Linked DNA regions of Rubripirellula tenax. The protein of the gene in region 2 binds, or shares a complex with, the protein of the main gene of each other region. Links are inferred from orthologs where the notes say so. Each region holds a gene or a part of one and is shown on either strand. Other genes may lie near its edges.

Evidence for each region. Proteins that work in one complex are often made in the same cells at the same time.
Region 1: the proteins of fliG (region 2) and fliM are in contact, whole or in part, in a crystal structure (PDB 4QRM), measured with the Thermotoga maritima proteins. The link is inferred for Rubripirellula tenax from one-to-one orthologs. Residues at the interface, in WP_004082903.1 of Thermotoga maritima: Phe122, Ser125, Glu126, His127, Pro128, Gln129, Thr130, Val133, Glu157, Arg161, Leu164, Leu165, Arg167, Ser169, Glu171, Val172, Glu175, Ile176, Asn179, Lys182; in WP_004081085.1 of Thermotoga maritima: Tyr124, Leu127, Asp128, Ile130, Met131, Gly132, Gly133, Pro134, Glu136, Pro139, Arg141, Thr144, Glu145, Ile146, Glu147, Ser149, Ile150, Lys153.

What each region holds. Positions count from the first base shown.
Region 1 is NZ_SJPW01000005.1:9,180-13,727, reverse strand. Bases 1,007-3,931 are described here. They hold fliM (flagellar motor switch protein FliM), read right to left. Parts: upstream 3,044-3,931; coding sequence 1,970-3,043; downstream 1,007-1,969. Other genes in these bases: Poly51_RS18175 (glutamate-5-semialdehyde dehydrogenase), read right to left, coding at 3,247-3,931; Poly51_RS18185 (HU family DNA-binding protein), read left to right, coding at 1,582-1,905; Poly51_RS18190 (Ig-like domain-containing protein), read left to right, coding at 1,007-1,208. Outside these bases: more of Poly51_RS18190, read left to right, coding at 1-1,006; more of Poly51_RS18175, read right to left, coding at 3,932-4,524. UniProt on the Bacillus subtilis protein: One of the proteins that forms a switch complex that is proposed to be located at the base of the basal body.
Region 2 is NZ_SJPW01000001.1:196,347-200,766, reverse strand. The notes cover bases 1,056-3,852. They hold fliG (flagellar motor switch protein FliG), read right to left. Parts: upstream 3,060-3,852; coding sequence 2,052-3,059; downstream 1,056-2,051. Other genes in these bases: Poly51_RS00825 (hypothetical protein), read right to left, coding at 3,712-3,852; Poly51_RS00830 (hypothetical protein), read right to left, coding at 3,233-3,712; xseA (exodeoxyribonuclease VII large subunit), read left to right, coding at 1,056-2,059. Outside these bases: Poly51_RS00845 (adenine phosphoribosyltransferase), read right to left, coding at 69-629; more of xseA, read left to right, coding at 857-1,055; more of Poly51_RS00825, read right to left, coding at 3,853-4,413; Poly51_RS00820 (hypothetical protein), read right to left, coding at 4,410-4,420. UniProt on the Bacillus subtilis protein: One of the proteins that forms a switch complex that is proposed to be located at the base of the basal body.

The sequences.
Region 1 (4,548 bases), on a different replicon or contig from region 2:
CCGGCGGCGGCACCGTTCGCATTGATGCGGCGACCGGACGAATTCTTTACACGCTGCCATCCGCGACTTATGCGGGAACCGATTCGATCACGTATACGGTCAGTGACGGTACGCTCACCAGCAACGGTACGTTGACCGTCGAAGTGAACGACTTCGCATTGCGAAATATTTTCCTGGACTACAACGCGAATTCGGCATTCGTACCAGCGTCGTTGGCTCTTAAAGGCACCGATGCCTTGGGCAACGACGTCAATGCGGCCCTGACCGTAAGCGGCGATTCGTATTCCTTCCAGAACGTGCTACCTGGAAATTACCAAATCGACATCCCGGCACTCGGGTTCCTACAAGGTGCTTCGGAAGCTCGTACGATTGACGTCGTCAGTGCGGCCGAAGACGGCGATTCGACGGTTCAAATCGATGTCGGCCAGTTGAAGGCCCAGTACATTTCGATCCGCGATTGGATGGGCACTTCGCCTCGCAAGTCCTTGCTTGTTGCCGTTGCCCCGGGACAATCACATACCTTGGTCATTCCTTCGCAAAATACCGACACGATCACATCGCCGGTCGTGACGTTGGACGAAGCGGGTACGAACGTGACGATTCGCGGCACCGCGCCGACCGGCACGGGAACAGCCGCAACCACCGAGGAAGTTCAAGCCACTGTTTCAACCGTCAACAATCGGAACGTCGAATTTCGCGGCGAAGTCGACGGGTTGCGGCTCTACCGAATCAACGTCCAATCGAGCGGTGTTGCGTTCACGCCGACCACTCCGACAACCACGACCACCACAACGACAACCGGATCGACCGGCAGTGTGTCGACGATTTCCAGCACACAACCGCTTGCATCGGAGTCCTCAAGCGGACTGTCATCAAGCTCGTTGACGTTCGGTGAACAGCAAGCCGAAGGTGAGTCCGTTGCAACCGCCGGCGTAACGGTCGCAGATGTCTTTGTGCCTTCGTTGCTCGACGCTCCGAATACATCCCCATTGGCAACGACGCTGGACGACAATGCGGACGAGTCCGCCGACGCGAATCGAGCGGATATCGCCCAGAACGCGAACGTCACGGACGTTTCGTCGATCGATTCCGCGATGCAATCCGTTGCACCGGAGCTGACGCGAATCTCGGTTGCTGGCGAGCAAATAGCGGACGAAGAATCGATCTCTAGCGAAGCCATTGATCAGGTTCTGAGCACCGACATTTGACATCCGCCGCGTCACCGATGGCGTGCGAAAACTCCTCCGAACGACGGAGGATTCACATCGCAAATGCAGCTTTTCGTGGGGTGCCGAAAGTCGTTCGAGGGCTTGTTTTACGGCCTGACGACGTCGCTTTTAAAAGCGAAAAACGCATAGAAAACCGTAAAAACGGGGTTCTTGGAGGATGTCAGATCTAGGTCAAATGGCTCTCGGCGTGTCAAGTCCGATCGAAAAACCCGCAAATCGTGGGCTTTTTTGGTCGAAGCCGGGTTGCAACAAGACCGAATGCGGCATAACACTTTGCCGATAGTAATCGCGGGCTGAATTATTGGATGCCCCGATCGATTCCAATTCACGTCTACAAACAAGGTTCGACCCCATGGCAAAAGCCGCCGTTGCTCCCAAAGCACCCACCAAGACGCAAATCCTTGCTAACATCGCTGAAGAGACCGAACTGTCCAAAAAGGACGTAGCGGCCGTCTTCGACGCGTTGACCGCCGAAATCGCCAAGTCGCTTGGCAAGGGCGGCCCTGGCCAATTCGCGATCCCTGGCCTCTGCAAGATCGTCCTGAAGGACGTTCCAGCAAAGCCAAAGCGTAAGGGACGTAACCCGGCCGACGGACAAGAAATCTGGTTGAAGCCCAAGCCCGCCAGCAAGAAGTTGTCGATCCGCCCTTTGAAGGGTCTGAAGGAAATGGCGTAAAGCCGTTATCAGTTTGACTGAGAACAATCGTGATTGGCGATAGGCGACGTTAAGCGGTCGCCAATCACTTCGATTCTGGTGGCGGAGCGTCTCTCTTTGGACGCTCCATCACCGATTCGATGCGAACCGCTTTCTTGCCCTTGAATGCACCCACGCGGGCATTGAATTTCGGGACATCTTGAACCGCAAGCTCCAGCGGCGAATTGATTTCTTTTTCTGTCGTGATGATGTCGCCGACCGCCAGCTCCAGCAGGTCTCCGGTCCGAATCTTCGATCTCGCCAACGTGACCACAATATCCACCGGCGCCTCGCTCATGCTGGTCGAGATTTTTCCACGCGTTTCTTCGGTGGGCGTCCCTTTTCCGTAGCCGACCCATCCGTTGCGTGACAGCCGAGAATTGAAATTCTCGATCGTGTTGAAAGGGATGCACAGATTCATCATTCCGCGGTTCTTGCCCAACAAGACTTCGAATCCGACCAGGATCACGACTTCGTTGGGCGGAACGATTTGAACCAGCTGCGGGTTGCTTTCGACTTTCTCGATCGTCAATTCGAGATCGACGATGTTCTCCCAAGATTCGCGCAGCCGTTTCAGGAACAGTTCGACGACACGACCGATCAGTCGATTCTCGATTTCGGTCAGCGGCCGACGTATCGTCTCGTTCGGATCAGGGTCACCACCAAGCATCCGGTCGATGATCGCATACGACAGCGTCGGCGCGATGTCTAAGATCCAATTGCCGTTCAAAGGGGACGGCGCCAGAACGTTGAAGCAGCTAGGGTTGTCCAAGCTGAAAACAAACTCGCTGTACGTCAATTGATCCACGCTCAACAGCTTGACTTCGATCATCGTTCGCAGCATGCCGGAAACCGACGCACCGAAGTTACGAGCGAGCGATTCGTGCAAGGAATGCATGGCTCGCATTTGATCCTTGCCGACCCGTTCGGGTCGCTTGAAGTCATACGCAGTCACACGAGGAGCCGCAGCCGGGGCAGCCGGAGTCGTTCGCGCACCCGCCGTCGGACTTTTTTCGTCGCTGAATTTAGGAGTCTGCGGTTTCGGTGGTGCACCGTCGACCGTTTCCATCGCCTTCAACAGGCTTTCGACTTGGTTTTGGCTCAGTGATTCATCGGACATGTCCGTGTCCCCTTCGGTTGAAAGATCAGGTCGTGGCGATCAGGATGGAAGTAAAACACACTCTTGCAGAACGAACATTCGCAGGTCATCGCCGCCCGTTGCCAATTTCAAACGCAATCCAAAGTGGACGAAACGATGACATCGCACCCACGCGCCTTGATAGGTCAATCTGGTAAGAACAATAAACGCATGATTCCAGACACCTATTCCCTGATCTGTCCGTTTCCACGAACGATGTATTTGTAGCTGGTAAGTTCGCGCAACCCACAGGGCCCGCGAGCATGAAATTTATCGGTTGATATTCCGATCTCGGCGCCCAAGCCGAAAACGCCACCGTCGTTAAACCTAGTGCTGGCGTTGACCATCACCGCAGCGCTGTCGACACGCGTCGTGAACGTGTCCGCAGCCTGCAGGTCGTTGGTGACGATCGCGTCGGTATGGTGCGATCCGTAACGGTTGATGTGCTCGATTGCCTGGCTGATCGAGTCCACGACCGCAATGCTGATCGTTGGCCCCAAGTATTCGGTGCCCCAGTCTTCCTCAGTCGCTGCGACCGCATCGGGCAACCACTCTTTGGCTCGAGCATCGGCACGCATTTCGATGTTGTATTTTCGTAAACGATCGGCAATCGCGGGCAATGCCGTCGACGCGACCGATTCGTGAATCAACAGCGACTCGCACGCGTTGCATACACCCATACGCTGGCACTTCGCGTTTTCAATGATGGACGCGGCCATGTCGATGTCGGCCGAGGTATCCACATAGACGTGGCAATTGCCGTCGAAGTGTTTGATGACCGGCATCGTCGCTTCTGTTGCAACCCGACGGATCAGCCCTTCGCCACCGCGGGGGATCGTCACGTCGATCAAGTCGCTCATCGTCAAGAATTCGCCGACGGCGGCGCGATCCGTGGTAGCGACCAATTGCACCGCAGCTTTTGGGATTCCGCTTTGGACCGCGACGGCCGACAATTGGTCGACGATGGCGCGACTGCTGTGGATGGCTTCCTTGCCGCCGCGAAGGATCACCGCATTGCCGCTCTTGACGCAGATGCCGGCCGCGTCAGCAGTCACGTTGGGGCGGCTTTCGTAGATGAAGAACACGACGCCCAACGGAACACGTCGCTTCAAGATTTGCAGTCCGCCCGGACGCGTGAATCCGTCAATCACTTCACCAATCGGATCGGGCAGCGCCGCGATCTCTCGCAGCCCCGCGGCGATCGCGGCAATTCGTTGGTCGTCCAGTCGAAGTCGATCGATCGCAGCGTCTGTCAATCCGTATTCCGGCGCCGCAGCCAAATCGAGTTGGTTCGCAGCGATGATCTTGTCCGAATGGGCGACCAGGGCGTCCGCAGATTGGTGCAGCCAGCGGTTCTTAACTTCCGTATCAAGCGATGCCAACTCGTACGACGCCGCACGTGCAGCTTCGGCAGTTTGGCGACAATAAGTACCGAGTTCAGGTTCGGTGACGAGCGAAGACATGTTTGAAAGGGAACCTAGATACCT
Region 2 (4,420 bases):
GGATTTGGAAACAGGATCAGCAGCGGTTTTTCGTTACACTAACAACGTCCGCGATCAGCTTCGCGTTCCTAAACGCGACCCGACGGACTGAGCTCACTTTCTAAGTCGTCTTGGTCGTAGGTCAGAACCGAGTGGCACGTGTACGGGTTCAATCGATCTTCGCCGCCCAATTGGGCCAAGTGGATCAGGAACGAACAGCCGACGATTTGGGCGTCACATTTTTCGAGCAATCGACAACAGGCTTCGATCGTACCGCCGGTTGCCAGAAGGTCATCGACCAAGAGAACGCGTTGGCCGGGTTTGACACCGTCGACGTGAATCTGCAATTCATCGGTGCCGTATTCCAATTCGTACGCGAACGAATGCAGATCGAAGGGCAGTTTCCCCGGTTTTCGAATCGGGACAAACCCGGCGCCCAACGCCATCGCGATCGGTGCTGCGAAGATGAAACCTCTCGCTTCGGCTGCGGCGACGATGTCGATCTTTTTCCCCAAGAACGGTTCCGCCATTGCATTGGCGGCTTGGGCAAGCGCATCGGGGTTCGCCAGCATGGGTGTGATGTCGCGAAACAGGATGCCTGGTTTCGGGTAGTCAGGAATTTCGCGGATGAAGTCGAACAAATCGAGCATGTGGAGACTCGCCGGTGTGGTGATCGGGACGCAAGTGGGAATCAAAAAGGCATTCTAAGCGTAGGCGCCGGGCGGATGCCCGAAAAGGGGCGCGGGCGGATGCCCGATCAAGCAACCTGTGAGGATGCCCGAAAAGGGTCGACCGGCAATCGAAGGCCTAGCGATCCATCGAAGCGGCGTTAGCATGATGCCCGTCGTTCGCATTCCCCATCATTGCCGCCCATGCCATGAACGCTTCCACGCACGCCGTATCCGTCAGCGAGCTGACGCACCACATCAAAGCGATATTGGAAGGCACTTTCCCGTCGATATGGGTCGCTGGTGAAATTTCGGATCTGTCCCGGCCGCGCAGCGGACACCTCTACTTCACGCTCAAGGACGAGACTTCGCACATCCGTGGCGTGATCTGGCGCGGGACGGCGTCTCGACTGGACGTCGATCTTGCCGATGGGCAATCGGTCTTTTGTTTCGGCGATGTCGAAGTCTACGCGGCCCGCGGAACCTACCAGTTGGTCATTCGCCAGGTCCAACTTCAAGGGCTGGGGGCTCTTCAGAAACGGTTTCTGGACCTGCAAGCCAAACTTGACGCCGAAGGAATCTTCGCCGCCCAGCGCAAACGCATGCTTCCGCGATGCCCGCGACGAATCGGTGTTATCACCAGCCAGAGTGGCGCCGCGATTCGCGATTTTCTGCAAGCCGCGTCGAGCCGTTTTCGCGGTGTCGAGATCGTCGTCATTCCCGCGGTGGTTCAAGGGCCGACCGCGGCGGCGTCGATCGTGGCTGCGATCAAGCAGGCACACCGCTATGCGCCGGCGCTGGACGCTTTGATTTTGACGCGAGGCGGCGGCAGCCTCGAAGACTTGTGGTGTTTCAATGAAGAACCCGTCGTCCGTGCGGTCGCCGCGTCGAGGATCCCCACGGTGTCGGCCGTTGGGCACGAGATCGACGTCACGCTTTGTGATATGGCGGCGGATGTGCGCGCATTGACGCCAACGGATGCGGCCACGCGAGTGTTGCCCGATGCCAAGATGTTTGATCGATCGGTGACTGAATTGAGTCGCCGCTTGGATCGATCGATGCGTCAATCGATCGATTCCCGCCGATTGCGGTTGAATCAAATTGCTTCGCGTACTGGTTTTCGCAAACCGCACGAGATCGTTCATTTGCGATCGCGATATCTGGACGAACTGGATGCTCGCGCGCGTCGCGCGATGTTCACCAAGCTTCGGCTGGATGCGGCAAAATTGGCAACGCAAGCAGCTTCGCTTTCGGCGTTGTCACCGCTGAGCGTGCTGACGCGGGGATACAGTGTGACGCTTGATGCCGTGGGAAACGCGATCGAATCGACCGACGTTGTGAACGTCGGCGACACGATTCGAACTCGCGTTCATCGCGGCGAGATCGAATCGGTGGTGAAGTCGCTCAGTTGACGTACTCTTCTTCCTCTTCGCCAGTCGGACGCGAAATTTCGCCGCTGTCTTCGAGATGACGAACAATGTCCACGATCTTTTGTTGGACGCCCTCGACTTCGCTGACGCGGACGCTGCCCAGGTATTCCATTTCTTCGCGCAGGTTTTCGGCCGCACGCGATGACATGTTTCGCATGACCTTGTCTTGCAATTGCTGGCTTGCGCCTTTAAGCGACATAGCCCATTGGGCGGTTTCGACGTTCTTGAGTAATGCTTGAATGTCGCGGTCGGCCAATTTGCAAATGTCTTCGAACACGAACATCAAGCGGCGGATTTCATCCGACAACTCGGGGTCTTCGCGGCCAAGTGATTCCATGATGGTGCGCTCGATCGAACGTTCGCAAACGTTCAGAATCTCGGCGACGTTCGCGACGCCACCGGTGTTGGATTGTTGTTGGTTGACCATGCTGGACAATCGCATCTCAAGCCCGAACTCCAATTCGGCAACCGCCTCGGGGCTGGTTCGTCCGATCGCGGCGATACGCCGAATGACTTCCAGTTGTTTCTCGGGATCTAGCCCGGCCAAGACTTCGGCAGCATAGTTGCCCGGACAATGGCTAAGCAGCAGTGCGATCGTTTGCGGATGTTCGTCGCCGATAAATTGCAGCAGCGTTTGTGAGTCGACTTTCTTGATGAAGCCGAACGGCATCGCTTCGATGGTCTGCTGAAGATTTCCGATCAGCTCGTTAGCGTCTCGGCCGAGAGCTTCGCGAATCAGTTCCTTGGCACGCTCGAGTCCGCCTGGGCTGGCATACAACGAACTGGCTTTGCTGGTCAGAAACTCAGCGATCACCATTTCCTGATCGTTGCCACCCACCGATTCGGTTTGGGCGATCATGATGCTGATCGCTTCGATGTACCGTGGCGGCAGTTGGCCCAGAATTTGCGCAGCCGCTTTCGTCGGCAGACTCATCAACAAAATGGCCGCTTTTCGCAAGCCGTTTTCGTCGAAAGGATTCATAGGGACGGCCGTTGATGGGGGTGCAGCGTTTTTGCGAAATGCAAATCGCTGTGATCGAGAAAGGGATTGTTTCTTCGTTATCGACGCAACGACGCACCGTCTTTTCGCATCAAAGCGAAGTTTCCGGTGATATCGATTGCGAAAAATGCAACGGCGTGTGAAACCCGTCGTCTTTAAGGTACGTTTTTGCTCAATTGAATCCCGTCACTGGTGACGCGGACGATGGTCCGGCCGTCGCTGAGTGATTGTCCGTCCGTCAGAATCTCTCGATCGACCAATGCTCGGTGTCCCAATGCACTGCCGTAGACCGCTCGGACGGCTTCGCTTGCCGCGATCGTTGACGGTGACTTGAGATCGGATCGAAAAAGTGGCGTCTTCCGGATCTGGTTGAGTTCAGTGCGTGGCAGCGTGCGAGTCTGCGAAAAGTTGGCTATCGCCGTCGTGGTTCGCAAAATCGGTGTCGCCGTCGCCGGCGAGATTGTCGCAACGGTCGCTAACGTGGCGGCTAGGTCCGATGATTCGGACAATTCGGACGACTCGTCCGACGGCTGAGTCAGCATCGCAATCAACAATCCGATCGATAGGATTGCGACCAATACGATTTGTTTGGTTTGCTTGGACGATGGCGTCTTTTCGGATGGCGTTGCAGACATCAGGCATCGTTCCTTTGGCGATTGGCATCATTCGATGCAGCATCCGGTGACGCTATGCGTAGCTTCAGTAGCTGTGCCGCGGCAGTGCCTTCGGCCGCAAACGGAATGCGAAATTCGATTGTCGCGACACACGGATCGGTATCGGACCCTTCGTTCGTTGTCGCCGGTCGGCTGAGTTGCAATTCGCCGACCGCAATGGCGATCTTCTGATTCGGCAGGCCGGCGAGGAACGCGTAAACGTCGTCGCAATTGCCGTGGATCTCGCAGCGTCCCGTGACGACGCCAACACGTGTGCCGACGTGCCGTGTTCCGATCTCTGGCCGATTGATCGTCAAGCCGTTCTCGGCAGCCAAGCGGCGCAGTTGGATTGCGACTGCCTGGGGATCAATGTCGGTTGGCAACCACTGTGCGATGTTCGTCATCGTTTGTTCGATCGACGCAGATGCCTCGCTGATTCTTGCGTATCCCTGACGCCATCCGTCGCTGGAAAGAATCAACGCATGGGCGTCATCAAGGTTGACGTCGACGCCTTGAAAGCGAGTCGTTACCGAAGCTCGAAGGTCCTGTGTCGAGACCCATCCTGTGGCCACCACTAGGATCGCGATCACGATCGATCCGGCGATATGGCATCGCGCGGGTGTTCCCGTGACTTTCAAAAGCCAAGATGATATCGTCGGCAATGACTTCATTCGTTCGTTCATGGCAGTG